One region of the Faecalibacterium wellingii genome, then DNA from elsewhere that is predicted to be linked to it. Evidence: predicted binding sites of a transcription regulator. Region 1 holds the regulator's gene; the other holds the start of a gene.
What was found. The regulator Rex, encoded in region 1, represses fermentation and respiration genes when NADH is low (regulators of the CRP and FNR family bind a similar motif). The targets are predictions, from matches to a motif close to ATTGTTAANNNNTTAACAAT.
Positions count from the first base shown of each region.

Region 2: a site for Rex is predicted at 6,801-6,820, ahead of MTP37_RS05695 (butyryl-CoA:acetate CoA-transferase). Genes of this name have one in related genera too.

Region 1 covers NZ_CP094473.1:422,184-437,120, forward strand. The annotation lists gene MTP37_RS02015 (YgiQ family radical SAM protein) at 1-1,880, opposite strand, end outside; gene MTP37_RS02020 (DNA translocase FtsK) at 2,055-4,958, opposite strand; gene MTP37_RS02025 (ClpP family protease) at 5,188-5,868, opposite strand; gene MTP37_RS02030 (redox-sensing transcriptional repressor Rex) at 6,146-6,787, shown strand; gene MTP37_RS02035 (thymidine kinase) at 7,088-7,702, shown strand; gene MTP37_RS02040 (ABC transporter substrate-binding protein) at 8,303-9,685, shown strand; gene MTP37_RS02045 (carbohydrate ABC transporter permease) at 9,890-10,819, shown strand; gene MTP37_RS02050 (carbohydrate ABC transporter permease) at 10,836-11,687, shown strand; gene MTP37_RS02055 (helix-turn-helix domain-containing protein) at 11,829-12,647, opposite strand; gene MTP37_RS02060 (glycoside hydrolase family 28 protein) at 12,872-14,428, shown strand; gene MTP37_RS02065 (glycoside hydrolase family 88/105 protein) at 14,433-14,937, shown strand, end outside.
Region 2 covers NZ_CP094473.1:1,168,194-1,183,130, reverse strand. The annotation lists gene acrA (acryloyl-CoA reductase electron transfer subunit beta) at 1-764, opposite strand, end outside; gene acrB (acryloyl-CoA reductase electron transfer subunit gamma) at 786-1,580, opposite strand; gene MTP37_RS05720 (acyl-CoA dehydrogenase) at 1,598-2,767, opposite strand; gene MTP37_RS05715 (3-hydroxyacyl-CoA dehydrogenase family protein) at 2,872-3,744, opposite strand; gene MTP37_RS05710 (enoyl-CoA hydratase-related protein) at 3,787-4,572, opposite strand; gene MTP37_RS05705 (acetyl-CoA C-acetyltransferase) at 4,693-5,910, opposite strand; gene coaD (pantetheine-phosphate adenylyltransferase) at 5,989-6,495, opposite strand; gene MTP37_RS05695 (butyryl-CoA:acetate CoA-transferase) at 7,008-8,354, shown strand; gene MTP37_RS05690 (AI-2E family transporter) at 8,405-9,652, shown strand; gene MTP37_RS05685 (radical SAM protein) at 9,737-11,170, opposite strand; gene MTP37_RS05680 (TetR-like C-terminal domain-containing protein) at 11,322-11,903, opposite strand; gene proC (pyrroline-5-carboxylate reductase) at 12,241-13,047, shown strand; gene proB (glutamate 5-kinase) at 13,055-13,831, shown strand; gene MTP37_RS05665 (glutamate-5-semialdehyde dehydrogenase) at 13,836-14,937, shown strand, end outside.

The DNA.
Region 1 (14,937 bases):
GTATAGGTGCCGTCATTGTGGATCGTCACATCGGCGGCTTCGGCCCGGCGGGCAGAGCGCTGCATGGCGCGGCGGCCTGCGGCGGGCACCAGCAGGGGGATCAGGTCCTCCCGGTGGGTCATCTTCAGCGCCTTGACTACCTTCTCGGCGTTGCGCGGCTCGTAGTACTGCAGCAGCGCCCGCTGCAGTGCCTTGCCCTCAGGGGTCTTTTCCACGAACACCGGTTTCAGGGTGTAGGGGTCAAGACCGGTGTAGAACATGCAGGTGCTCACGGTGCCGGGGGTGGGGTAGAAGTCCTGCACCTGCTCCGGGCGCATGTGGTTTTTGTAAAGATATTCCGCCAGATAGACCGCATCCTTGAGGGTGCTGCCCGGGTGGCTGGACATCAGGTAGGGAACAAGATACTGCTTTTTGCCCGCCTTTTTGCTGAGCTCATAGAACTTATCCTTGAACTTGTTGAAGGTCTCGATGGGCGGCTTGCCCATGTAGGCCAGCGTATTGGGCGCACAGTGCTCCGGAGCCACCTTCAGCTGGCCGGACACGTGGTACTCCACCAGCTCCTTGAAGAAGGTGTCGTCCGGGTCGGCCATCAGGTAGTCGAACCGGATGCCGCTGCGGATGAACACCTTTTTTACGCCCGGCAGCTCCCGCACCCGGCGCAGGATCTTCAGGTAGTCGCTGTGGTCCACGATCATGTGGGAACAGGTGGTGGGGGCAAGACAGTGCTTGCCGCCGGTGCACATGCCCCGCAGCATCTGCTCCCGGCAGGAGGGAAAGCGGAAGTTTGCGGTGGGGCCGCCCACATCGTGGATGTAGCCCTTGAAATCCGGCTCGTGGGTCATGCGCTCGGCTTCCGCCACGATGCTGTCCGCGCTGCGGCTGGTGACACGGCGGCCCTGATGCAGCTGGATGGCGCAGAAGTTGCAGCCGCCGAAGCAGCCGCGGTTCTGGATGATGGAGAACTGCACCTCCCGGATGGCGGGCACGCCGCCCATGCTCTCGTAGATGGGGTGATACCGGCGGGTGTAGGGCAGGGCATAGACCTTGTCCAGCTCCCCGCGCACCAGCGGCTTTGCGGGGATGTTCTGCACCAGATACTTCTCGCTCTGCTTCTGCACGATGATCTGGCCGCTGACCACGTCCTGATTGTCCATCTGGATGCGGCAGGCCTTGGCATACGCCGTCTTATCCGACGCCACCTTTTTAAAGCCTGCGCACTCCACGTAGCGTTCGGGCAGATGGTCGAAATCTGTCATGTAACAGGTGCCGTCCACGTCCGTGATGGTCTCCACCGGTTCCCCGGCGGCAAGGCGGCGGGCGATCTCCACGGTCTGGTGCTCGCCCATGCCAAAGCTGATGATGTCCGCGCCGGAGTCCTCGGCGATGCTGGGCAGCACGGTGTCCAGCCAGTAATCGTAGTGGGCAAAGCGGCGCAGGGACGCCTCCAGACCGCCCAGGATCACCGGCAGGTCGGGATAGGCCTGCTTGGCAAGGCGGGTGTACACAGTGGCGCTGCGGTCCGGGCGTGCGCCGCCCTTGCCGCCGGGGGAGTATTCGTCCTCGGCGCGGGGAATCTTTGCCACGGAATAGTGGCTGACCATGCTGTCCACGTTGCCGCCGCCGATGAAAAAGCCATACTTGGGCTTGCCGAACCGCTTGAAGTCCTCGCAGTCGGTGTAGCGGGGCTGGGCCAGCACGCCGATCTTATAGCCCTCGGCTTCCAGCAGACGGCTGATGATGGCGGTGCCAAAGCTGGGGTGGTCCACATAGGCGTCGCCGCCCACCACCACAAAGTCCAGCTGCTCCCACCCGCGGGCCTCCATATCGGCCCGGCTGATGGGAAGAAATTCGGTGTAGATCTTAGGGGAAGAGTTGTCCATAATGCTCCTTTTATTGTTAAACCCTCTCAGGCAACGCCTTGCGGCGTTGCCAGCTCCCCCGATGGGGGAGCTTTTTGCATCTTTTCATCCAGTTTTTCTTTGAAGGCAGACGATATCTTACCCACTCATAAAGCTCGCCCTTCGGGAGAGCTGGCGCGTCAGCGCCTGAGAGGGTCATTCCTCCGGCTGGTTCATCTGCTGTTCGATCCACTGCTGGCGGCTGATGAGCACTGCGCGGGGCTTGGCACCCTCGTAGGGGCCAATGACGCCTTTCTGCTCCATTTCGTCCATGATGCGGGCCGCGCGGGCGTAGCCCAGCTTGCAGCGGCGCTGCAGCAGGCTGGTGGAGGCCTGACCGGCATCGATGACCACCTCCACGGCCTGCTTGAACATGGGGTCGCTGTCCGGCTCTTCGTCCGCATCCGCGCCGCTGCTGCCCTTTTTGCCGTCCTGAATGGCGTGCTTTTCCATGGCTTCGATCATGGCTTCGTCATACTGCACGGTGCCGCTCTGCTTGATGAAGTCCAGCACACGGCTGATTTCCTCATCCCGCACAAAGGTGCCCTGAATACGGGTGGGCTTGGGTGCGCCCACCGGCATGAACAGCATATCGCCCATGCCCAGCAGTTTTTCGGCACCGGAGCCGTCCAGAATGGTGCGGCTGTCCACCTGACTGGACACCGCAAATGCGATGCGGCTGGGGATGTTGGCCTTGATCAGGCCGGTGATGACGTCCACGCTGGGGCGCTGGGTGGCCACGATCAGGTGCATGCCGGCCGCGCGGGCCTTCTGGGCGATGCGGCAGATGGAGTCTTCCACATCCTTGCCCACCACCATCATCAAATCGGCCAGCTCGTCGATGATAATGGCGATGTAAGGCATCTTTTCCAGCTCCGGCCGTTCTGCGGCCAGCTTGTTGAAGGACTTGATGTCGCGCACATTGTTTTCCGCAAACAGGCGGTAGCGGCGCTCCATCTCCTGCACGGCACTGCCCAGCGCACCGGCGGCCTTTTTCGGCTCGGTGACCACCGGCATCAGCAGATGGGGAATGCCGTTGTACTCGGCCAGCTCCACCACCTTGGGGTCGATCAGCAGCAGCTTCACGTCCTCCGGGCTGGAGCGGAACAGCAGGCTCATGATGATGCTGTTCACACACACCGATTTGCCGCTGCCGGTGCTGCCCGCGATCAGCAGATGGGGCATCTTGCACAGGTCTGCCACCTGCGCCACACCGGCAATGTCCTTGCCCAGCGCGATGCCCAACGGTGAGGTCATGCGTAGAAAGCTCTGGCTCTCGAACACGCTGCGGATATACACGGGGGTCTTTTTGTGGTTAGGCACCTCGATGCCGACGGCGGGCTTGCCGGGAATGGGCGCTTCCATGCGCACGTCCGCCACCGCAAGGTTCAGTGCGATATCGTCCGCCAGCGAGGTGATGCGGCTGATCTTGACGCCCGCCATGGGCTGCACCTCGTACCGGGTAACGGAGGGGCCCCGGGAGATGTCCAGAACACGGGTGCGCACGCCAAAGCTTTCCAACGTGTCCACCAGCTTCTGGGCATTGGCTTTCAGCTCTTCCTGCGCACCGGGGTCGGTCTCGTCCTGCGATTTTTCAAACAGCTCGATGGGCGGGTACTGGTACTGATAGGTGTCCACCGGTTCGGTCTCGTCCACAGGGGCCGCTGCCGCGGCCTGCTCGGAGGCGGCGGGCTTTTCCATTGCGGCTGCCACCAGCGTGCTGATGTCCTTTTCCTCCACCGGTTCAGCGGTAATGCTGATCCAGCCGTCCTCATCCGGTGCGCTGCGCATGGCCGCCGCGTTTTCTGCACTGACACGGGCGGGTGCCGTCGGCACAGCGGGCTGGATGGGTGCTGCAGGCATTTCCGGCGTGATGGCCGCTGCCGGAGCTTCCGGCGGGACGGTGGGCATCACCGGCGTATCAAAGCTATCTGCCGCAGGCTGCACCGGCTGTGCGGCCTTTGCAAAGAAGTCGGACGCATCCGTTTCCACCGCATCTGCCACGATGGGCTGCGGGGCAGGTTTGGGGGCCGGGCGCAGCGGGTTCTGCCCAAAGGTGCCGCCCGGGCCCACGATGAGCGGCTCGATGGGCTCGCTGCCGCCCTCCTTTACCTCAGTGTGGTCGGGGCCAAGGTCTACGTCAAAGGAAGCCCGGGGCCGGGATACCCGTACCTGCACCGGCGTGATGGCCGGGGCGGCAGGCTCCGGCTGGGCAAGCGGCTGGCCGGAAGTGTCTGCGGGCGGCTCCGGCTGCGGGGCTGCCTCCGGCTCCTCCGCTTCCATCTCTTCGGTCACCTTGTGGCCCCAATGCCGGATGCCGTTCAGCCAGTCCGGCACACCGATATGGAACGCAGGACCGGCCGGTTCGTCCTCCGGCTCCTCTTCCTCATATTCGTCTTCGGCTTCCTCCTCGTCCTCCTCGGCCTCTGCCGCACGGGCAGCCGCACGTTCCGCACGGCGCTCCGCGCTCTGCCGGGCAAGGGCTGCGCCCTTTGCGTGCACCCCGCCGAATGCGGCACACAGCCACTGCCAGACCTCTGCCGGGGTCAGGTCAAAAATGTACAGACTGACGCAGAGCGCCAGCACCGCCATGATCAGGTTTGCCGCCGGTCTGCCGCAGAGCAGCAGCAGATTGCCGCCCAGCAGTGCGCCCAGCGCGCCGCCGCCCAGCCATGCATTCACGCCGTTGGCATAGCAGGCAGCGGTCATCTGGAACGCAGACATGCCCTGCGGCTGGATGTCCGAAAAAACGATCACGGTCCCGCAGGCAAACACCAGCCCCAAAATCAGCTTGAAGATCGGGGGCAGAAGGTCTTCGCCCCGGGTATACTGCACAGCAAGGCAGCACACGGCTGCGCCCAGCACAAAGCTGCCGCAGCCGAAAAGTCCGAACAGCACATCGTGCAGGGCCTTCCATGCCGAATCTCCCTCCACAAAGGCCAGCACCACCAGCAAAAGGCCTGCGAACAGGGTGCCAAGCCCTGCCGGGAGCCGCTGTTCGGCGCGCTTTTTGCGCGATGATGCACGCCGTGTTGTTGTTTTACGTTTTCTTGTCGCCATTCTTCTCTGTTCCCCACACTTGTAGTAGACACACTATTTGATTTTATTATTGTACCACGCAGGGAAGAAAATGGCAAACCTATTGTTGTACAAATTTCTTCAGTCCGGCAGGCCAGCAGATAGCTTTCTTCGCGAACAGCCCGGGACTCCAGTCCCGCCCTACTGCCTGCGGCAGCAGGGTCCCACCCCCAGGACATTCGCTGGAGAAACTATCTGCCGTCCTGTCTTCTTACTCTTTTTCAATTTCTTTATACAGCCACGCCAGTGCATCCGAAAGCCCGCCCAGCTCGTCAATGAGCTTTTCCTTCACGGCCCGGCGTCCGTCCAGCACGGTGCCCATGTCCATCACCAGCTCGCCGGTGTGGAGCATCAGGTCGGTGTAGCGCTTTTCGGTCATGCCGCTGTGGGCCGCCACAAAGCCGGTGATGCGCTGCTGCATCTGCTCAAAGCTGCGCATGGTCTGCGGCACCCCCAGAATGACGCCGGAATGCCGCACCGGGTGCACGGTCATGGTGGCTGTGGGCACGATGAAGCTGCGCCGGGCGCTGACGGCAAGCGGGATGCCGATGGAGTGCCCGCCGCCCAGCACCAGTGTTGCGCTGGGCTTGGATACGCTGGCGATCAGCTCTGCCAGCGCAAGGCCCGCTTCCACATCCCCGCCCACCGTGTTCAGCAGCACCAGTAGGCCCTCGATGCGGGGGTCCTCCTGCGCGGCCACCAGCTGCGGGATGACATGCTCATACTTCGTGGTCTTCTGGCCCTGCGGCGCTTCCGAATGGCCTTCGATCTGGCCGATGACGGTCAGGCAGTGGATGACATGCCCGCCGCGGGCCAGCGTGACCGTGCCCAGATCCTCGATCTCTTCTTTTTCCAGCCGGCCTGCGTCGGTCTGCTGCGTTTCATCGTTCATATGCTTTCCTCCTGCGTTTTCTGTCAGCATTCCCCGGCCTGTGCCGGGCTATACAGACCCGCCGCAGCAAAAAAACGGTAACATTTCATAAAATTTTTTTGAGAATGATTTGACATTCTCCATCCGTGCTGTATACTTTAAATAATTGACTGTAATATCTGCAAACTGTAATATCTGCAATATGAACCCGTAAACGGATCGGGGTTTCTCTGCGCCGCATCTGTAAAGCAGGCAGCTGCGGCAAGTACTGCGATAGAGCGAAAGGAGAAAGTATTCTATGAACACCCCTGCAAAGGCTTCGCTTCCCGTTATCAAGCGTCTTCCCAAATATTACCGTTATCTGCGCTCTCTGCAGGAAGACGGCATCAACAGCATTTCCTCCCGCGAGCTGGCTGCTCAGATGGGCACCACCGCTTCGCAGGTACGGCAGGACTTCAACTGCATCGGCGATGTGAATGGCCGGCAGGGCATCGGCTACTCGGTGGAAAACCTGCTCTCTATTCTGGAAGGCCTGCTGTTCGGCAACGGCGACCGCCTGCCCACTATCCTGATCGGCTGCGGCCGTCTGGGCAAGGCAGTGAGCCGCTTTATCACCACCGACACCAACGGCTACCGCCTGATCGCCGCCTTTGATGTGGCACAGAGCGAGGTGGGCAAGGAGATCAGCGGCATCCAGATCCGCCATATCGACGAGCTGGAGTCTTTCTGTGCCGAGCATCACCCCAAGGTCGCAGTGCTCTGTGTGCCCCGGGACGGTGCGGAGCAGGTCAGCGGCCGTCTGGTGGATCTGGGCATCGAGGGCTTCTGGAATTTCTCCCACTATGACCTTTCGGTGTCGTACCCCGATGTGGTGGTGGAGAACGTCCATCTAGGCGACAGCCTGATGAGTCTGGGCTACCGCCTGCGCAATCAGGACTGAACGTACCTATTATAAGTAATAAGAGAACCCTCTCAGTCAAAGCCTGAGATGCCGCCGAACCCTCTCAGTCTCGCATACGCTCGACAGCTCCCCCAAAAGGGGAGCTTTATGAGTGGGGACGGGAAAGTTTCTGCTTCTCCGGCGAAGGACAGCCTGCCCGGAAGATGCAGAAAAGCTCCCCCTTCGAGGAAAGACTTCCCCCGCTCCGGGGGAAGATGTCGCGCAGTGACAAAAGGGGGAATCTGGCAAAGCCGTTAGGCTTTGGCTGAGAGGGTTCGTTCTGCAAGGAGAGTTTTTCAAATGGCAAAACTGTATTTTCGTTACGGCGCGATGAACAGCGGCAAGAGCACCGCCCTGATGCAGGTGGCCCACAACTACGAGGAGCAGGGGATGCGGGTGCTGATCCTCAAGCCGCAGGTGGATACCAAGGGTGGCGGTGAGCTGGTCAGCCGTCTGGGTGTCCGCCGCAAGGCCGATCTGCTGATCCCGCCGGAAACAGATGTGTTCGAGGCGGTGCGTCAGGCCAACAGCACCGCTGCCCTTGCCTGCGTGCTGTGCGACGAGAGCCAGTTCTTCACCCCGGAGCAGGCCGAGCAGCTGTTCATGGTCACGGTGGACCTGAACATCCCGGTGATCTGCTACGGCCTGCGGGCAGATTTCTCCCTCAAGGGCTTCCCCGGCTCCACCCGGCTGCTGGAGCTGGCCCACACCATCGAGGAAATGAAAACCATCTGCACCTGCGGCCGCAAGGCCATCTGTAACTGCCGCAAGGTGAACGGCAGATTCGTCTTTGAGGGCGAGCAGGTGGCCATCGATCTGGAAAACGATGTGCAGTACGTGAGCATGTGCCCCCAGTGCTATTTCAAGGCAAAGCGCGCGTTCTACGCCGAAAAAGCTGCTTCGCAGGCTGACTGAAACTTGTATACAAGGTCGCTGTGTCAAACGACACGGCGGCCTTTCTTTTTATCCCCGGCCTACGGGCGCAGTCCACGCAGCAGCGCAAAATATGTCGCTGTCGGTGCTTTTTCACCCCCAAAAAGGGCGAAGAAGCACCGATTTCCGTGTCTGCAGACCGGTGCCGGGGGACCGCCGCAAACAATTGATATATCAGAGTGAACATTTTTTGCACTATTGATATATCAGTTCAAAGGCTCCCATCTGGGCTTTTTAAGCTGTTGTTCGTCCACAATGTATGCAACGATTCTACGTTCTGAAACGGAATGTTTACAAAATTATTGCAAAATTCGACGTTCCTCCTATGATGCATCCCAGTTTTCTATGCAAAATAGCGAAGTATACATGTTGCACAGTTTTTCGAGCCAAGTTTATTCATTTCAGCGAAGGCGTCAATTCTTGCGCGAAAACAAGAGCAATATTTGTACGTTTTTTGTTTAGATATCTGCAATTTGCGTCTTTCTTTTTGGTTGTTGTTTTGTTATCATAATTGTATACAACGGGGTATGTGCAGAACCCCCGTTCGAGATGATGTTTTCTGTATTTAGGAGGAGAACGAAAATGAGCAAGGCAATTTCTCGTCGTGATTTCATGAAGGTCACCGGCGCTGTGGGCGCTGCCGGCCTTCTGGCTGCCTGCGGCGGTAACTCTGCTGCATCCAGCTCTGCTGCTTCCACCGCTCCCGCTGCTTCTGCAGACGAGAGCCTGGCACTGTCTGACGGCCCTGTTTCCATGACCATCAGCTGGTGGGGCGGCGACAGCCGTCACGAGGCTTACCAGAACGCCATCAAGGAGTTCCAGGCTGAGCACACCAACATCACCATCGAGCCCACCTTCGCCGCATGGTCCGGCTGGGAAGAGAAGATGGCAGCTGCCTTCATCGCAGGCAACGCACAGGATGTGTGCCAGGTGAACTGGAACTGGCTGTACAACTACTCTGCTGATGGCAGCAAGTTCGTGGACCTGAACACCGTTTCCAAGTTCCTGGATCTGACCCAGTGGGATGCCGCTGCCATGGACGCCTGCTACGTTGCAAACAGCCAGCAGTGCGTGCCCGTTTCCATGACCGGCCGTATCTTCTTCTGGAACATGACCACCTTCAACAAGGCTGGCATCACCGAAGTTCCCAAGTCTCTGGATGATCTGATGGCTGCCGGCAAGGCATTCAAGGAGAAGCTGGGCGACGATTACTACCCCATGCATCTGGGCGCATACGACCGTATGATCCTGATGGTCTTCTACCTCGAGTCCAAGTACGGCAAGGACTGGGCTGACCCCGTCACCTCTACCCTGAACTACACCGAGGACGAGATCGCTGAGGGCATCGACTTCATCAAGAGCCTGGTGGACGGCCACGTCATGATGAACCTGAAGACCTACTACTCCGCTAACTCCGATACCGCTACCCACCAGTCCAACGAGTGGATCACCGGTAAGATCGCAGGCATCTTCGAGTGGGATTCCGCTGCTTCCAAGTACTCCTCCGCTCTGGATGACGCCAACAAGGACGGCTTCACCGTTGGCGAAGAGATCAAGTTTGGCGACAACAATGGCGGCTTCTCCAAGGTCTCCATGGGTCTGGCTATCACCAAGACCAGCAAGTGCGTTGCTGAGGCTGCTACCCTGATCAACTTCCTGCTGAACGAGGAGAAGGGCGCTTCCATCATGGGTTCCGAGTGCGGCATCCCCGCTTCCAAGGCTGGTCTGGCTGCTGCTCAGGCTGCCGGCGCTGTCAAGGATCTGGTTGCTGAGGCAAATGCCAAGGTCATGGCCTTCACCACCAACAAGCTGGATCCCCTGTTTGAGAACAACGACCTGAAGGCTTCCGGCACCGGCATCTATCAGGAAGTGTTCGATACCGTTGACTACGACGGCGTTGCCGGCGCAGACGTTGTTGACACCCTGCTGGACGGCATGGAGTCTGTTGGCTACATCATCGGCTAAGTTCCATTTTTGAGTGCCGCCGTGTGCGGTCACGCACAGAAAAGGGCACCCTTTGACTGAACCTGAGGGGCACCTGCCGCCCGACCGGCAGATGCCCCTTTTTTGTCAGAGATATGTTACAAATTTTTGACAAAGTTGTATCCGGTCTGTTACCCCTTCGTCCGTCTCATGCTCCGAAATTCCTTAAAAAGGAGGATTTCCCAGATGAAAGAAAGCAATGCTCCCGCCGTCGGGCGCACCCCGTTCCAGAAGTGGCTGGACAAATATCAGGGTCTGTTTTATCTGATCCCCTGGATCATCGGCTTCGTCGTCTTTAAGGCAGTTCCCTTCGGTCAGTCGCTGTACTACAGCTTCACCGATATGAACTTCTTCGAGAGCGGCACCAAGTTCGTTGGTCTGGCCAACTACATCACGGCCTTTACCACCACCAAGATCACCAAGGCGCTGATCATCACCTTCAAGTACGCCTTCATCACCGTGCCGCTGAAGCTGGTCTTTGCGCTGTTCATCGCATACATCCTGAACTTCAAGATCGCATGCGTCAACCTGTTCCGTACTGTGTACTACATCCCCTCCATTCTGGGCGGCTCTGTTGCTATCGCCGTTCTGTGGAAGGCTGTGTTCAGTGTGGACGGCCTGCTCAACACCGTTCTGCGCGCTGTCACCTTTGGTCTGGTGCAGGGCCCCGAGTGGCTGTCTGACCCCAGCTACGCGCTGTGGATCATCTGCTTCTTGCGCATCTGGCAGTTCGGTTCTGCCATGGTGCTGTTCCTGGCTGCTCTGAAGGGCGTGCCTGCCGACCTGTACGAGGCTGCCACCATTGATGGTGCCGGCAAGTGGCGTCAGTTCTTCTCCATCACCGTTCCGATGATCACCCCCATCATCTTCTACAACCTGGTCACTCAGATCTGCCAGGCTTTCCAGGAGTTCAATGGCCCGTACATCATCACCAACGGCGGCCCCCGTGGTTCCACCACGCTGATCTCTCTGCTGGTTTACAACTACGCATTCAAGTCTTATGACATGGGTATGGCATCCGCTCTGGCATGGATCATGTTCATCATCGTCTGCATCCTGACGATCATTGCATTCACCAGCCAGAAGAAGTGGGTCTACTACTCTGACGAAAGGTAAGGTGACCAGTATGGGAATGAAAGCATCGAACAAAATCGCGACCTTCTTCAAGTATTTCGTCCTGATCCTGGTCGGCGTCATCATGATCTATCCTCTGCTGTGGATGATCAGCGCTACCTTTAAGGACAACAGCGAGATCTTTGCAGGCATCAGCCTGTGGATCAAGCACCCCACTCTGGATGGCTACCGCGGCGCTCTGAACAACTTTGGCGGTTCCATCAACATCCTGCAGGCCATGCTGAACACCTACAGCTACGTTATCCCCAAGGTGATCTGCACGGTGGTCTCCGCCTGTGTGGCTGCCTACGGCTTTGGCCGCTTCGATTTCCCCGGTCGTAAGCTGATGTTCAACATCATGCTGGCCACCCTGTTCCTGCCGCAGGTCGTTCTGAACGTGCCGCAGTACCTGCTGTACAACAAGTTCGGCTGGCTGGACAGCCCCTTCTATCTGGCCATCTGGGTGCACTGCGCATTTGCGACCGAGACCTACTTCGTCTACCAGCTGGTGCAGTTCATGCGCAATGTCCCCCGTGATCTGGACGAAGCTGCCGCCATCGACGGCTGCTCCTCCTTCCAGACCCTGTACAAGGTCATCGTGCCCATGCTGGGCCCCGCTCTGGTGTCCTGCGCACTGTTCCAGTTCATGTGGAGCTGCAACGACTTCATGGGCCCGCTGCTTTACGTCAGCACCCCCGGCAAGTATCCCATGTCCCTGTTCGTCAAGCTGTCCATGGACGGTGATACCGGTTTCGCCTGGAACAAGATCCTTGCTCTGTCGCTGATCTCCATCCTGCCGCAGCTGATCGTTTTCTTCTGCGCACAGGACCAGTTCGTTGAAGGTATCTCTGCCGGTGCCGTCAAGGGCTAAGCCCCGCGCACAAGCATAAGATCTCTGATACAAACACCCCCTGTGCCGTTCCCGTAGATGGCACAGGGGGTGTTTTTAATGATGTATCGCCTGCGGCGAATATGATGTGCTGCGCAATGATGTGTTCCCGCAGCGGAATTATCATTTCTTATGTCCTTTGCGGTACTGCAGCGGGCCGGTGCCCATCACCTCGCGGAACACCCGGCGGAAATGGGCGGCGCTGGCAAAGCCGGTCTGCTCCGCCACCGCGCTGATGGAAAGCTCTGTGGTCTCCAGCAGCTTCTGGGCCGCTTCGATGCGGCGGTTGTTGATGTAATCCACGATGGACTGGCCTGTCACCCGCCGGAACAACCGGCTCAGGTAGTAGGGCGAAAGATAAAACTGCGCCGCTACCTCGGTGAGGGAAAACTTCTGCCGGTAGTTGGCCGCAAGGTAGGCACAGATCTGCTCCACCGTCTCGTTGCGGGGGCGTGCCACGGCGCTGCTCTCTGCAATGCACTCCTGCTCCACGTAGTGCAGGATCAGCAGCAGATACAGCGGGCCGGGATAATCCTGTTCGTCCATTGCACTGCTCATCATTTCCAGCAGGGTGCGTATCCGGCTGGTCCACTGCACCGGTGCATACAGCACGGTGCGCCCGCCGGGCGCAAACAGACGCGAAAAGTCACGCCCTGCCGTGGTTTTCAGGTCGTGCAGCATCCCCAGCGGAAAATGGCACCCCACGATCTGGGGCACGGCGCTGCCGGTCTGCAGAAAGCTGCAGCCGCCCGGGCCCAGCAGCACAGCGCTGCCGGGGTTTACCAGTACGCTCTGACCGCCCGATTCCAGCATCACGCTGCCTTCGGACACCAGCAGCAGATAACAGGTGTCCTCGTCGGGCAGCAGCTCGTGGCGGTTCGCATTCAGGCGCAGGGTGGCAGCGGCCACCTTGCCGGTGATCTTTTCACGTTCTGATCTCATAATACACTTCTCATCATCTTCCGAGGGAAAACCCTCTCCGTCATCGCTGCGCGATGCCACCTCTCCCAAAGGGCGAGGTTTTATGCATTTGACCGTTCCGCTCCATAAAAGCTCCCCCCTTTCGGGGGAGCTGGCAAACCCAAAGGGTTTGACTGAGAGGGTTCTTTTTCATCATACCATGCCCAAGGCATTTGGGCAAGACAAAACCATCAGGAGGTTCTCTCATGAATCTGTCGCTTATCCGTTCCATGACGCGCAGCGCTGTTTTCGAGCTGGAAAACGACCTGTGCTACCGTCCGGCCCATCCGTTCATCGTCACCCTGAACGGCAGGACCGTCTACGAAGCCTGCCAGACCAACGTGTTCTCCCTGTTCTCCCTGCTGCCCGGCACGGAATACACGGTGGGCGTGCAGGCTGAGGGCGAGAGCCTGACCTGCACCTTTACCACCGAGGCCGAGACCTTCTTTGTGGATGCATCCCGCTACGGTCTGGTGGCCGACGGCACCACGGACAACACCCTCAAGCTGCAGGCGGCTCTTTCTACCTGCCCCAAGGGCGGCACGGTGTATGTGCCGGCGGGCCGTTACCGCACCTGCAGCCTGTTCATGAAGAGCTGCACCACCCTGTACCTTGAAAAGGGCGCTGTGCTGCTGGGCGACAACGATCGCACCCACTATCCCATCCTGCCCGGTGTGATCCCCAGCGAGAACGAGGTGGACGAATACTACCTGACCGGCTGGGAGGGCAACCCCCTGAGCAGCTTTGCCGGCCTTTTGAACATCACGCAGGTGCATGACGTCGTTGTGACCGGCGAGGGCACGCTGGACTGTGACGCGGAAAACGGCGACTGGTGGGTGACGCCCAAGATCAAGCGCATCGCATGGCGTCCCCGTGCCGTGGCCATGGTGGACAGCGAGAACATCTGCCTGCACGGCATCACGGTGCAGAACAGCTACTCCTGGACCATCCACCCCATCTTCGTCAAGCACCTTGACCTGCTGAACTTCAACATCAACAACCCCTACAACGCCCCCAACACCGACGGCATCGACCCCGAAAGCTGCGAGTACATCCGCATCATCGGCGTGAACATCCATGTGGGTGACGACTGCATCGCCATGAAGGCCAGCAAGGTGTTCCTTGGCATGAAGCTGAAAAAGAGCTGCGAGCACACCGTCATCCGCAACTGCCTGCTGGACAAGGGCCACGGCGGCATCGTCATCGGCAGCGAAATGAGCGGCGGCGTCAAGGATATGGTGGTCACCCAGTGTCTGATGGACCACACCGACCGCGGCCTGCGGGTCAAGACCCGCCGCGGCCGCGGCAACACCGCCGTCATTGACGGGCTGGTGTTCCGCAATGTGGAAATGCGCGGCGTCAAGGCCCCCTTTGTTATCAACATGTTCTATTTCTGCGACCCGGACGGCCACGGCCCCTATGTGCAGTGCCGCGACGCCATGCCCGTGGACGAGTACACCCCCAAGCTGGGCAGCCTGACCATGGAGGACATCGTGGCCACCGACGCCCAGTTCGCCGGCTGCTACTTTGACGGCCTGCCGGAGCAGCCCATTGAGCGCGTTACCATGAAGAATGTCACCATTACCTTTGACCCCAACGCCAAGGAAGGTCAGGCCGCCATGGCAGATAACCGCCCGCTGGTGAAGAAGCTGGCCATCTATGCCGAAAACGTCAGGGAGATCGACCTGCACAACGTCAAGATCGAGGGCTACGAGGGCGAGCGCCTGCATTTTGCCAACGTCGGCCATTTTGAGGAGGACTGAAACCATGACCCATGAAGAGATCCTGTCCATGCTGGGCGACTATGTGGACTATCTGATCGCCAATTCCAGCGCCGAAGCACCCATGTGGAACATCGAAAAGGTGCGCAGCGGCAAGCCCAACAAGTGGAACTACATCGACGGCTGCATGATCACCGCCTGCCTAAGCCTGTACAAGACCACCGGCGACGAGAAGTACCTGCGCTTTTCCAAGAACTTCATCGACTGGTTCGTGCAGGAGGATGGCTCCATCAAGACCTACGACCCCAAGGAGTACAATCTGGACAACGTAAATCAGGGCAAGAACCTGTTCACCCTGTACGATATCTTTGGCGATGAGAAGTACCGCAGGGCCATTGACACCATCCGCAGTCAGCTGGCCACCCAGCCCCGCACCAAAGAGGGCAACTTCTGGCACAAGGACATCTATCCGTGGCAGGTGTGGCTGGACGGCACCTACATGGCCCAGCCCTTCTACATGGAATACGAGACCCGCTTCAACAAGATGCAGG
Region 2 (14,937 bases), 750 kb from region 1:
TTCTGGACATCCTTGCTGATGCCGCGGCCGACAGAGACGATCACGTCTGCGCCGATCAGATCGACCAGCTTCTCAGCGGCCTTCTCAACGCTCAGGACCTCGGTCTTGATGTCATCAGCAGCCAGAGCGAATGCGGGCTTCACGATCTGGCAGGCATCAGCCTTGGCCTGATCGAAGGGAGCCTTCTTCATAACGCCGGGACGCACGGTGGACATCTGCGGACGGAAGCGGGGGCAGATGATGGTAGCCATCAGATGGCCGCCGAATGCGGGACGGGTCATCTTCAGGTTGCGGTCTTCCATATCGAACTTCTGCTTGGACAGGTCGATGGTGGAGCTCTCCTTCAGGAAATCGATGTACTTTGCAGTGTCGATGTCCAGATGGGTAGCATCAGCGGTCAGGCCGGTGTGCAGACGAGCTGCGCAGCGGGGGCCCAGATCGCGGCCGATGTTGGTTGCACCGATCAGCAGGACTTCGGGCTTGTACTCGTTGACCATGTCGCACACGACCTTAGCGTATGCATCGGTGGTGTAATCCTTCAGCAGGGGGCTGTCGCAGACCATGACCTCATCGGCACCATAGCCGCCCAGCTCCTTGGCAATGCCTTCCACGTTGTCGCCCAGCAGCAGACCAGTGACCTTGCAGCCCAGCTCATCAGCCAGCTTGCGGGCCTCGCTCACCAGCTCGAAATCAGTGGGCATCAGCTTGCCCTGGCGCTGCTCGCAGAAGACCCAAACGCCTTTGTATTCGTTAAAATCAGCCATTGTAATCCTATGCTCCTTTCATCAGATCAGGTGCTTCTTGGCCAGGATACCAGCCAGCTGTGCGGCAGTATCGTCGCCCTTGAGCATGGTGCCTGCGCCCTTCTGCGGAGGAGTGAAGGACTTAAAGACGTTCGTCGGAGAACCCTTCAGACCAATGGTATCGACCTCGATCAGCGGATCGTCCTTCAGTGCGTTGTAATCGAACACTTCCATCGGCTTGTCATAGCAGGTGAAGATGCCGTTCACGCTCATGTAACGGGGCTGGTTCAGCTCCTTGATGCAGGTCAGCAGGCAGGGAGTCTGCACCTTGACCATCATGTAGCCGTCCTCCAGCATACGCTTCACGGTCAGGGTGTTGCCATCCTTCTGGATGTCAGCCACATAGGTGACCTGAGGCAGGTGCAGCTTCTCAGCGATCTGAGGACCGACCTGAGCAGTATCACCATCGATTGCCTGACGGCCGCAGAACACAACGTCCTCGGGGCCGACACCGATCTTGTTGACGGCAGCAGCCAGGATCTGGCTGGTTGCGAAGGTATCGGAACCGCCGAACTCACGGCCGGAGACCAGAACAGCCTTATCTGCACCGCGGGCCAGCAGCTCACGCAGCATGCCTTCTGCCGGCGGAGGACCCATGGTAACAACAACGACTTCGCAGCCGGTAGCGTCCTTGAGCTTCAGAGCAGCCTCCAGAGCGTTCAGGTCATCAGGGTTGGTGATGGTAGCCATCGAAGCACGGTCCAGAGTGCCATCGGGCTTGACGGACACCTTGCCGGAGGTATCAGGAACCTGCTTTACACAAACAATTGCTTTCATTGTAACTCTTGCCTCCCTTACTTCAGCAGCGCGCCGGAAATGACCATCATCTGCACTTCGCTGGTGCCCTCGTAGATCTCAGTGATCTTGGCATCACGCATCATGCGCTCGATGGGATAGTCACGGGTGTAGCCGTAACCGCCGAACAGCTGCAGGCAGCGGCGGGTCACATCGCTTGCGGTGCGGGCTGCGATCAGCTTTGCCTGAGCAGCCTCGACGCTGTAACGAACCTTCTTGCCATCCATTGCTTCCTGCTTCTTCAGAGCAGCAGCGTAGACCAGATACTTTGCAGCCTCAACACGTGCCTTCATCTCAGCCAGCTCGAACTGAGTGTTCTGGAAAGCTGCAATGGCACGGCCGAACTGCTTGCGCTCCTTGACGTAAGCCACGGTCTCTTCCAGAGCGCCCTCGGCAATGCCCAGAGCCTGAGATGCGATACCGATACGGCCGCCATCCAGAGTAGCCATAGCCAGCTGGAAGCCCTTGCCGCGCACGCCCAGCATACGATCCTTCGGAATGCGGCAGTCCTCAAAGATCAGCTCGCAGGTAGAAGAACCGCGAATGCCCATCTTGTCCTCAGCCTTACCGACGGAGAAGCCCGGGTCGGTACGCTCCACGATGAAAGCAGAGCACAGCTTGGTGGGACGGCCCTTCTTGTCCAGCACATTGTCGGTGACGGCAATGACGATGAACACATCAGCAAAGCCTGCATTGGTGATGAAGATCTTGGAGCCGTTCAGCACCCAGCAATCGTCCTCTTCCTTTGCAATGGTCTGCTGGCCCTGTGCGTCGGTGCCGGCACCCGGCTCAGTCAGGCCGAAAGCACCCAGCCACTCACCGCTGCACAGCTTGGGCAGATACTTTGCCTTCTGCTCGGGAGTACCATTTTCATAAATAGGAGCAGCACACAGGCTGGTGTGAGCAGAGACGATGACACCGGTGGTGCCGCAGACCTTGCTCAGCTCTTCCACTGCCATGACGTAGGACAGCACATCGCCGCCTGCACCGCCGACCTCAGTCGGGAAATAAATGCCCATCATGCCGAGCTTGCCCATCTTTTCGACGGTCTCTTTGGGGAAGTACTCTTCCGCATCAACCTTCTTTGCCAGGGGCTTGACTTCGTTCTCAGCAAACTCGCGGTACATTTTCTGTACCATCTGCTGCTGCTTGGACAGAGTAAAATCCATCGCTATATCCTCCTAACGGGTCTTTTTCATTTACCGGAATTGCCCGGTGCAAACAAATTCCTCCCGGCCGTGTTTCCATAGTCGGGAGAAACGTTTATCAGAATTTACAGCTGGTCAACAGGGGTCTTGGTGCGGTCTGCGTTGTAAACGTAGAAGCCCTTGCCGCTCTTGCAGCCCAGGTTGCCGCCGCGGACCATCTTACGGATCAGCGGGCATGCACGGTACTTGCTGTCGCCGGTCTCCTTGTACAGCACGTCCATGATAGCCAGGCAGATATCCAGGCCGATGAAGTCGCCCAGCTCCAGGGGACCCATGGGGTGGTTGGCACCCAGCTTCATAGCAGTATCGATGCCGGCGATATCGGAAACGCCTTCCATCTTGATGAAGGCTGCTTCGTTGATCATGGGGATCAGGATGCGGTTGACGACAAAGCCTGCAGCCTCGTTGACCTGAACCGGCTGCTTGCCGATGGCAACAGAGATCTCCTTGATCTTCTCAACGGTCTCAGCGGGAGTGTTGCAGCCTGCGATGACCTCGATCAGCTTCATGCGGTCTGCGGGGTTGAAGAAGTGCATGCCGACCAGCGGACGGCCAACGCCCTTGCCGATCTCGGTGATGGACAGAGAAGAAGTGTTGGAAGCGAAGATGCACTCAGGCTTGCAGATCTTATCCAGCTCGCCGAAGGTGGTCTGCTTGACCTTCATATCCTCAAAAGCAGCCTCAACGACCAGATCGCAGTCAGCGCACAGGTCTTCCTTCAGGCCCGGGGTGATGGCAGCAACGATAGCGTCTGCCTTTTCCTGCGTCATCTTTCCCTTGGCAACCAGCTTCTCGTAGCCCTTCTTGATCTTTGCCAGACCATTCTCGGCCCACTCCTGCTTGATGTCGCACAGAGCAACGGTGTTGCCCTCAACCTGTGCAAATGCCTTTGCGATGCCCTGGCCCATGGTGCCAGCGCCGATAACACCGATCTTCATAGGAAACCTCTCCTTTAATATCAAAAATTATGTAGTAATGGATTAGTTGTTGGTGAACACTGCCTTGGGCTTCGGCTTCTCACGGGACAGGAAGCAGCTCATGCCCTCCACCTGATCGTGGGTCTCGAAGCAGTCGCCGAACAGCTTTTCCTCGACCTCAACAGCCTTCTCGATGGGCAGGCTGATGCCGCCGTTGATTGCCTTCTTGCAGTTGCGTACAGCGATGGGTGCGTTCTTTGCGATCTTGCCGGCCAGCTTCAGCACGTTCTCCATCAGCTCAGCCTGGGGATACACAGCGTTCACCAGACCAATGCGCAGAGCCTCGTCTGCCTTGATGTTCAGAGCAGAGTAGACCAGCTGCTTTGCCATGCCCATGCCGACCAGACGTGCCAGACGCTGAGTGCCGCCGAAGCCCGGGGTGATGCCCAGACCAACTTCAGGCTGACCAAACACAGCGTTGTCAGAGCAGATGCGGATGTCGCAGCTCATTGCCAGCTCGTTGCCGCCGCCCAGTGCAAAGCCGTTCACGGCTGCAATGACGGGGATGGGGAAGCTCTCGATCATCAGGAACACATCATTGCCCAGCTTGCCGAAGGCCTCGCCCTCTGCCTTGGTCATGGTGCTCATGGAACCGATATCAGCGCCTGCCACGAAGCTCTTGTCGCCTTCGCCGGTCAGAACGATGCAGCGGACAGTCTCCTGATCCACAGCCTCAAATGCAGCCTTCAGGTCTGCCAGAACTTCGGGGTTCAGGGCATTCAGTGCCTTGGGACGGTCGATGGTGATGATCTCAACTGCGCCCTGCACCTCGGTTTTTACAAATGCCATTGTGAAAACCTCCTATTCAAATCTTATCAGTTATCATAAACAGCCCCCGGGCCAGAGCAGGCTCTCCGGTTCCTCCCCTGCCCGGGTCTGTCATTCAGTCAGGTTCTCCAATAATGGAGTTTAGTCCATCTCAACGATGGTAGCGCAGCCCATACCGCCGCCGATGCACAGGGTAGCCAGACCCTTGTGAGCACCACGGTGCTTCATAGCATACAGCAGGGTGACCAGGATACGAGCGCCGGAAGCGCCGACCGGGTGGCCCAGAGCGATGGCGCCGCCGTTGACATTCAGCTTATCCTTATCGAAGCCCAGAGCCTCGCCGACAGCGATGGACTGTGCTGCGAAGGCCTCGTTTGCCTCGACCAGATCCATATCAGCAACGCTCATGCCGGTCTTAGCCATGACCTTCTTGGTAGCAGCGATGGGGCCCAGACCCATGACCTCGGGCTCAACACCTGCCAGAGCACCTGCAACCCAGGTAGCCAGAGGCTTCACGCCCAGCTCCTTGGCCTTCTCCTCGCTCATGATGACCAGAGCAGCAGCGCCGTCGTTGATGGCAGAGGAGTTTGCAGCAGTCACGATGCCGTCCTTGGTGAAAGCAGGCTTCAGCTTTGCCAGCACTTCAGGAGCGCTCAGACGGGGGCCTTCATCGGTATCGAACACGGTGTCGCCCTTCTTGCCCTTGATCACAACAGGAACGATCTCGTCCTTGAAAGCGCCGTCCTTGATGGCCTTGTCAGCCTTCAGCTGGCTGTTGTATGAGAACTCGTCCAGCATCTCACGGGTGATGGGGCTGTAGCCGTACTTCTTCTGATAGGTCTCGTTGGTGCAGACGTTCTCAGCGGTCATACCCATGTGCTTGTTGAAGCCGCAGGCATCCCACAGAGCATCGTTGACCATGGTATCCACGATCTCGCTCTTGCCCATAGGAGCGCCCATGCGGTAGCCGTAACGAGCCTTCTGCAGTGCGAAGGGAGCCATGTCCATGTTCTCCATGCCGCCTGCGACCACGATATCAGCATCGCCTGCCTCGATCATCTGAGCAGCCATATTGACGCAGTTCAGACCGGAGCCACACACCACGTTGACGGTGACAGCCGGGGTCTCGATGGGCAGACCAGCCTTCAGAGCAGCCTGACGTGCAACGTTCTGGCCCAGACCAGCCTGAATGACACAGCCCATGTAAACATGATCGACCTGCTCAGGTGCGACGTTTGCACGGTTCAGGGCTTCCTTGATGACAATGGAGCCCAGCTCAACTGCGGGAACGTTTGCCAGAGTGCCGCCGAACTTGCCAATAGCGGTACGGCATGCAGATGCGATAACGATCTTTTTCATGTGAATAGCCTCCTGAATTGTGTATGTGTTGCTTTTCGATTGCCTTTTTATCAAAACGCCCTTGGGCATTTCTGCAAATTATTTTTCAGGGTCTTTTCCCTGCCGGATCAGCGCATACCTTTCGTTGACCGCCTTTTCCACATTGGGGGTGACGAACTTGCTGATGTCGCTGCCGTAATACGCTGCCTCCTTCACGATTGTAGAAGAAAGGTAGCTCCACTTGATGCTGGTGGCAAGGAACATGGTCTCAATGCCGGGCATCAGTGCGTGATTGGTCTGCGCAAGCTGGATCTCGTTTTCAAAGTCCGTCACAGCCCGCAGTCCCCGTACCATCACCGAAGCGTGCCGCTTCTTGGCGAACTCTACGGTCAGGCCGTCGAAGCTCTCCACCGAAACATTCTGGATGCCTTTGCAGCACTCCTTGAGCAGCTCTACGCGTTCCTCTACGGTGAAGAGCGGATTCTTTGCGCTGTTGTTGAGCACTGCCACGATCAGATGATCGTTGATCTTTGCTGCGCGCTTGATGATATCAAGGTGTCCTTTTGTGACCGGGTCGAACGAACCGGGGTAAACTGCTGTTGCCATCGTCTGGTGTCCTCCTTGAGCGCTGTGAAAAGCGCGTTTTGGTTCTGCCATGATAGCACTTTCCAGTCTTGGGTGCAAGATTTTGTGCAAGCTGTACGTTTTATCGTTAAAATTTAAACAATCAACGCTGTGCCACATCGCGGCAACTTGCTACGCTATAAGTAAATCACATCGTCAAAATTTTATCAAGTCCTTTTGCAAAGATTTTTGGTTTCACCGCACCAAACAATCCTCCGAAATTGCTCTAAATTTTGTAAATATTGACAGTCAGCCAAAATTTTCACGATAAACTATTGATTCTGCACATTGTTAATGTTATAACTAAGTTGTGCAGGTCTGCCGACCTGTCCGGCAGCTTTCCCTGCTGTCTGTCAGGATACCACACGGTTATGTCAGAGTTGTGTGCAAACTACCAAAAACCGGTAAATAACCTGCAAAGATCTGTCCGTGCAGGAAGTGTAAATGATAAATTTACAATTCCTTTATGTTATTATAGGAGAGGATGGTTTATAATGGATTTTACGGAACTGTATGCTCAGAAAAAAATGACCGCCGCTCAGGCTGCCGCACTGGTCAAAAGCGGTGACTGGGTGGACTACGGCTGGGCAGTGAACACCCCCGTGGCGGTGGATGCCGAGCTTGCAAAGCGTCTGCCGGAGCTGGAGGGCGTCAACTTCCGCGGCGGCATCCTGATGTGGGTGCCCGCGATCTTCCAGATCGACGACCCCGCCGCACACATGACCTGGAACAGCTGGCACATGGGCGGCATTGAGCGCAAGGCCATTGCACAGGGGTTCTCCTTTTACTCCCCCATCCGTTATTCCGAGCTGCCCCGTTACTACCGTGAGAGCCCGGACCCGCTGGATGTGGCCGTGTTCCAGGTGACCCCCATGGACGAGCACGGCTATTTCAACTTCGGCCCCAGTGCATCTCATCTGGGCGCTGTATGCGAAAAAGCCAAGAAGATCGTTGTTGAGGTCAACAAGAACATGCCCCGCTGCCTTGGCGGCATGGAGAACTGCATCCACATTTCTCAGGTCACCGGCATCGTGGAAGGCGAGAATCCTCCCATCGGCCAGATGGCCGCTCCCGGTGCTGCTACCGAAGTGGATCTGAAGGTCGCCAACCTGATCGTTCCGCAGATCCCCAACGGTGCCTGCCTGCAGCTGGGCATCGGCGGTATGCCCAATGCCATCGGCAGCCTGATTGCACAGAGCGACCTGAAGGATCTGGGCGTGCACACCGAAATGTATGTGGACGCTTTTGTGGATATCGCCAAGGCCGGCAAGATCACCGGTGCACGCAAGCAGCTGGACAAGGGTCGTCAGGTCTACGCCTTTGGTGCCGGCACCCAGAAGATGTACGATTACCTGAACGATAATCCGGAGTGCATGTCCGCTCCCGTGGACTATACCAACGATATCCGCAGCATCTCCGCACTGGATAACTTTATTTCCATCAACAACGCTGTGGACATCGACCTGTTCGGTCAGGTGAACGCCGAGACTGCAGGCCTCAAGCACATCTCCGGTGCCGGCGGTCAGCTGGATTTCGTTCTGGGCGCATACCTTTCCAAGGGCGGCAAGAGCTTCATCTGCCTGTCCTCCACCTTCTTTAATAAGAAGACCGGCCAGATGGAGAGCCGCATCCGTCCCACGCTGGAAAACGGCAGCATCATCACCGACACCCGTGCCAACATCCACTACCTGTGCACGGAGTTCGGCTGCGTGAACCTGAAGGGCCTGACCACCTGGGAAAAGGCTGAAGCCCTGATCAACGTTGCACATCCCGACTTCCGCGAAGACCTTATCAAGGAAGCCGAAAAGATGCATATCTGGCGCAGGAGCAACAAAATCTAACATGTGCCGTGGGTATTCCTGCTGCCTGCGGCAGGAATGGAGTTTATCACATGATGGACAAAAAGCCGCACATCAAGCCCTATCTTTACGGGATGCTGGCCGGGTTCGGAGCGATCTCCCTGAGCATCATCTTTTTCTTTCTGATCTACCGCTTTGACGGTTTTGGCAACGCGATCTCGACCCTGACCGGCATTCTGATGCCGTTCATCTACGGTGCCGTCATCGCCTACCTGCTCAAGCCCGTATGCAACACCATCGAGAGCTTTCTGCGCCGCTTCATTCCGGAAAAGATGCATGGTCTGGTCAATGTGCTGTCTATTACACTGACCATCCTGTTCGGTCTGCTCCTCATCTACGCTTTGTGCATGATGATCATTCCGCAGCTCATCACCAGCGTGACCACCCTGTACTACACTGCACAGCGCAACCTTGCAAAGTTCGTGCAGTGGGCAAATCATGTGGAGTTCATTGAGAACAACCAGCAGATCATGAACATGCTCAACTCTGCTTATGCCACCATCAGCACCAATTTTGATGATCTGATCAAGACCCGCCTCCTGCCCTCCATGCAGAACATCGTCAGCGGTGCCGCCATTGGTGTGCTGAACATTGTAACGGTAGCCAAGAATCTGGTCATCGGCATCATCGTGGCCGTGTACATGCTGGCCAGCCGCAAGCGCTTTGTGCAGCAGGGCAAGCTGGTGCTCTACAGCATCTTCAAGCCCCGCTGGGCAGAGCTCATCAAGGAAGAAGCGAAGTATGCCGATAAGATGTTCGGCGGCTTCATCAACGGCAAGATCATGGATTCCGCCATCATCGGCGTGCTGTGCTATATCGGCTGCCTGATCTTCAAATTCCCCAGTGCACTGCTGGTGTCGGTCATCATCGGTGTGACCAATGTCATCCCCTTCTTTGGCCCGTTCATCGGTGCGGTTCCGGCTACCCTGCTCATTCTCATCCAGAACCCCATCAAGGCACTGTGGTTCGTGCTGTTCGTGCTGGTCCTGCAGCAGCTGGACGGCAATGTAATCGGCCCCAAGATCCTAGGCAACACCACCGGTCTTTCCAGCTTCTGGGTCCTGTTCGCCATCCTGCTGTTCGGCGGTCTGTGGGGCTTTGTGGGCATGATCGTGGGTGTACCGCTGTTTGCCGTCATCTATGACATCATCAAAAAGCTGGTCATTCACGGTCTGAAGCGCAATGCAGAGCTCGACATGCTTCAGACCTACCACGACAATTTCGGCGACCCGGAGGACGATACTTCGCCTGTCCCGGAACCGTCTGCCGAAAAGCAATAAGCATCTCCCCTGCCCTGTATCACAAAGGCCCTGCGTTCGAAAGAACGCAGGGCCTTTGCTTTTTATGATGATGTTTGCCGAAGATTACTTTTCAATGGGCTGCGAGGGCTTCCAATCCTTGTAGTTCTCGTAGCGGCTTTCGCGGATCTTGGTGTGGGACCAGATCTCGTCCGCAGTGGGCTGCCAGTTGGCGGCGTAGCTCTTGCACTTCTCGCACAGGTGCTCCACGCTCTCCGGGGACTGCAGGTCGGTGCTGTGGGCACCGGTCTCGTGCACCATCTTCTGCAGCAGTTCGGGGTTTTCCAGCATCGGGCAGGGACGCAGATGGTTCTTGTTGAAGGGCTGGCCGTTGTGATAAGCCATGAACAGCGGGCTGTGCAGGATCTCCAGAATGCTCTGGTCGTGGATATTGGCATTGGAGTAGTGGATGAACACACAGGGCTCTGCATCACCGGCCGAGTTGATGTGGAAGTAGTTGCGGCCGCCGGCAATGCAGCCACCCACAAACTCACCGTCGTTCTGGAAGTCCATGGGGTAGAACGGGATATCGCAGGCCTCCGAGCGCAGATAGCGGATGCGGTCGATCATATATTTGCGCTGCTCCGGGGTAGGCATCAGCTCCGGTGCTGCCTCGTTGCCCACGGGCATGTAGTGGAAGTAGAAGCCGAAGTGTGCACCCTTCTCGCACAGGAAACGCATGAACTCGTCGTTGGTGACAGCTTCGATGTTATCACGGGTATAGCAGATGGAGGTGCCGAAAATGATGCCGTACTTCTTCAGCAGATCCATCGCGTTCATGACAGCGGCATAGTGCCCCTCACCGCGGCGGGCATCGTTGGTCTCCGGGGTGCCCTCGATGGACAGCATGAAGGCAATGTTGCCCAGACGCACCACCTCTTTGCAGAAGGGCTCATCGATGAGGGTGGAGTTGGTGTAGATGGCAAATTCAACATCATTGTGCTTCTCCGCCAGCTTCAGGATATCGGCCTTGCGCACCAGCGGCTCGCCGCCGGTCAGCATGTACAGGTATACGCCCAGTTCCTTGCCCTCGGTAACGATCTTGTCCATATCCTCAAAGCTGAGGTTGTTCTTGTGGCCATACTCGCCAGCCCAGCAGCCCACGCAATGCATGTTGCAGGCAGAGGTGGGGTCGAACAGGATCAGCCACGGAATGTTGCACTGGTACTTCACGCGGTTCTCACGGATGGTCTTCGTGCCGCGGAAGAAGGCTTCATAGCCCAGATTCAGTGCCGTGGTGCGGGCCACGTTGGGGTCGGTCTGATCCAGCACGCAGTTGATGAGCTTGGACCACTTGCTGTCGGGGTCGGTCAGGGTCTGCTTGGCGTGCTCGTAGGCCTCGTCGCTGAACGAGCTGCCATAGAACTGCTTTGCAACATCCACCAGCTGTCCCACGGTTTTCTGACGGTCTTTATCGGCATGAGAAAGCACCACGTCTGCCATTTTACCAACGGCAGCGCGCTGCATTTTATGAGTCAGGTTCTCAACAGAAGTATTCATTATCCTTTTCCTCCAAACAACATCTTCGGAAATCTCTTTTGTTGCCGACATCATACCATTTTTAACAAACGTGCGCCATAAACAGAAAAAGCGCCGTGATAGAAAACCCATCACGGCGCAGATTATGATAAAATTTTGTCGTTCTTCCGGTTCAGCCGTCCTGTTCCAGATGGATCTTATTGCTGGCAAGGCGGCATAACGCACGGCGCAGATCCCCCTGCAGCATCCGTCCTGTACGTTCTACCATTACAGCAGGATCGGTCTTCATATCCCGGCGGATCCATTCCAGCACCACGCCCACCAGCGCATATTTGTAAAAATCCACCACAAACTGCTTGTCATCGTCCTGCACGGTGATATCGCGGCATTCGCGATCCGCAAATTCCTTCAGCATGGGGTCCAGAAGCTTGTAGAGATACTGCTCCACCTGTTCACGGCCCACAGAGCGGTATACGTTCAGCACCAGTGCTTTGTTATCCCGGATCTGGTGCAGGATGTCCAGAAACGCTTCGGTCCATGTATCAAAGCTCTCGCAGCCTTCCATCGCCTTAGTTGCATCTTCTGTCAGGATCCAGTCCACCAGATCGTAAATATCCTTGAAGTGGTAGTAGAAAGTCATGCGGTTCACACCGCAGTCCTCGGTGATATCGTTGATCGTGATCTTATTGAGGGGCTTTTCCAGCAGCAGCTTTTTCAGCGATGCTTCCAGTGCCCGCTTCGTTGTTTGTGACACAAAAACCTTCCTTTCCCGACCGTAGAAATTTTTCCCGCTGCGTACGGCGATTGGCAGCTTTCTACATTATAATACCGCAAAAGCAGTCCCGATTGCAAGCATTGATTCTGTACACTTTGTAAACAAAGAATGACTTCCTGTGTTTCACTCCGGCAGTTTCTCGCTTCAGAAGCCATTTCTCTGCCCCCAAAAGACCCTTCCGGCGGTGTGCAATGCCTGCAAAAGCGGCTTCTTCCGGCAAAAAAGCGGAAAAGGCCCTTGATTTTATATTCCTCTGCGCTTAGAATGGGAGCAGACGGCTGTGAATTAAGTTCCGTTTTGAGGGAGGGTACAAACTATGATGGATACCATTGGTTTTCTGGGCTGCGGCAACATGGGCGGAGCCATCGCCCGTGCCGTCTGCAAAGCTGTTGACCCTAAGAAGGTTTTTCTAGCAAACCGCACTGCGGCCAAGGCACAGGCACTGGCCAAGGAACTGGGCTGCAAAACAGCCACCAATGCTGAGGTGGCCGGTGACTGCGACCTGATCTTTCTGGCCGTGAAGCCCCAGATGATGGAAGCACTGCTGGAGCCGCTCAGATTCACGCTGGACGAGCGCCCCAAGCGCTTTGTGCTGTGCAGCATGGCAGCAGGCCTTTCGATCGCCCGCATTCAGGAGCTGGCCGGTGAGGACTTTCCTGTGATCCGCATCATGCCCAATACCCCGGCATCGGTGGGCGAAGGCATGATCCAGTATTGCTCTTCCAACGTTACCGCAGAGGAAGAGGAAGCGTTCCTCAGGATCATGGCTCCCGCGGGCCGTCTGGACGCCGTGCCGGAAAGCCTGATCGATGCTGCCAGCTGCGTTTCCGGCTGCGGCCCGGCATGGGTGTACCAGTTTATTGAGGCTCTGGCCGACGGCGGTGTGGCCTGCGGCCTGCCCCGCACCAAAGCACAGGAATATGCCGCACAGATGGTTCTGGGCAGCGCAAAGCTGGTTCTGGAAAGCGGAAAGCATCCCGGCGAACTCAAGGATGCCGTATGCAGCCCCGGCGGCAGCACCATTCAGGGCGTGCGCGTGCTGGAAGAGCGTGGCCTGCGCGGTGCGGTGATGGATGCCGTCATCGCCTCGTACAATAAGACTAAGGAAATGGGAAAGGGTTAATGGAATCATGCGCATCGTTGTGAAAGTAGGCACTTCTACTCTGGCATACGCCACCGGACGGCTGAACATCCGCCACACCGAAAAGCTGGTCGAGGTTTTGAGCGACCTGAAAAACGAAGGCCACGAGGTCATTCTGGTGTCCTCCGGCGCCATCGGAATGGGCGTAGGCAAGCTTTCTCTGCCAACCCGCCCAAAGGATACCTCCACCAAACAGGCCTGTGCCGCTGTGGGACAGTGTGAGCTGATGTACACCTACGACCGTCTGTTCAATGCCTATAATCACACTGTGGCGCAGATCCTGCTCACCGGCGTGGACGTGGAGCACACCGAGCGCCGGGTGAACTTCCAGAACACCCTGTCCCGCCTTCTGGAGCTGGGTGCACTGCCCATCATCAATGAGAACGACACCGTTGCCACCGATGAGATCACCTCCATCGGCGACAACGACACACTGGCGGCCATCGTGGCCTGCTGTGCACAGGCCGACCTGCTGGTGCTGCTGAGCGACATCGACGGCCTGTACACGGCCAATCCCCACACCCACCCGGATGCAAAGCTCATCCCGCTGGTGCGGGAGATCACCCCTGCGGTGATGGCACTGGCCGATGGCGCGGGCTCCGCCCTTGGCACCGGCGGCATGGCCACCAAGCTGCGCGCCGCCCGCATGGTGACCGGCAGCGGTGCCGACATGGTCATTGCGAACGGTGCACACCCGGAACTTTTGTATGACATTGCCGCGGGCAAGCCCGCAGGTACCCGCTTTACCGGCCACAAGGAGGACTGAACCTATGACGACACAGCAAATTCTGGAAGCGGCCCGCAGCGCCAAAAGCGCCCTTGCACTGGCCGATAACGCTGTCCGCAGCACTGCCCTGCTGGGCATGGCGGACGCTTTGTGCGATGCGCAGAACCAGTCTGCCATCCTTGCTGCCAACGCCGAGGACATGGCTGCTGCCAAAGGGCACATCAGCGATGTGATGCTGGACCGTCTGGCCCTGACCGTTCCGCGCATCGAAGCCATGGCGCAGGGCATCCGCGAGGTAGCCGCCCTGCCCGACCCGGTGGGCCGGGTGCTGAACCGGGTAGAGCGCCCCAACGGCCTTGTGATCGAAAAGACCGCCGTGCCGATGGGCGTGATCGCCATCATCTACGAGAGCCGTCCCAACGTGACCAGCGATGCCGCCGCCCTTGCCATCAAAAGCGGCAACGCCTGCATCCTGCGCTGCGGCAAGGAGGCCTGGCGCAGTGCCAACGCCATCGTCACCGTTCTGCGGCAGGGCCTGAAAAAGGCCGGTCTGCCCGAGACTTCGGTCTGCCTGATCGAGGACACCACCCACGCTTCCGCCAACGCTCTGATGACCGCCGTAGGCTATGTGGATCTGCTGATCCCCCGCGGCGGTGCAGGGCTCATCCGTGCCTGCGTGGAGAACGCCAAGGTGCCCTGTATCCAGACCGGCACCGGCATCTGCCATATCTATGTAGACGACACTGCCGACCTTTCCAAAGCGCTGGACATCATCGAGAACGCAAAAGCCAGCCGCCCCAGCGTCTGCAACGCCGAGGAGGTGTGCCTTGTGCACTCTGCCATTGCCGGAGAGTTTCTTCCCCGTCTGGCCCAGCGGCTTGGCTCGGACCGCATTGCAAAGGGTCTGCATCCGGTAGAGCTTCGTCTTGACAAGCGCGCCGCCGCCATAATCGCTGGCACGCCTGCCGGCGAAAAAGACTTTGACACCGAGTTTCTGGATTATATCCTTGCCGTCAAAGTGGTGGACAGCGTGGAGGAAGCCATCGACCATATTGCCCGGCATTCCACCGGCCACAGCGAGGCCATCCTGACCCGGACACAGGCCCACGCAGATCTGTTTACCGCTGCTGTGGACAGCGCCGCTG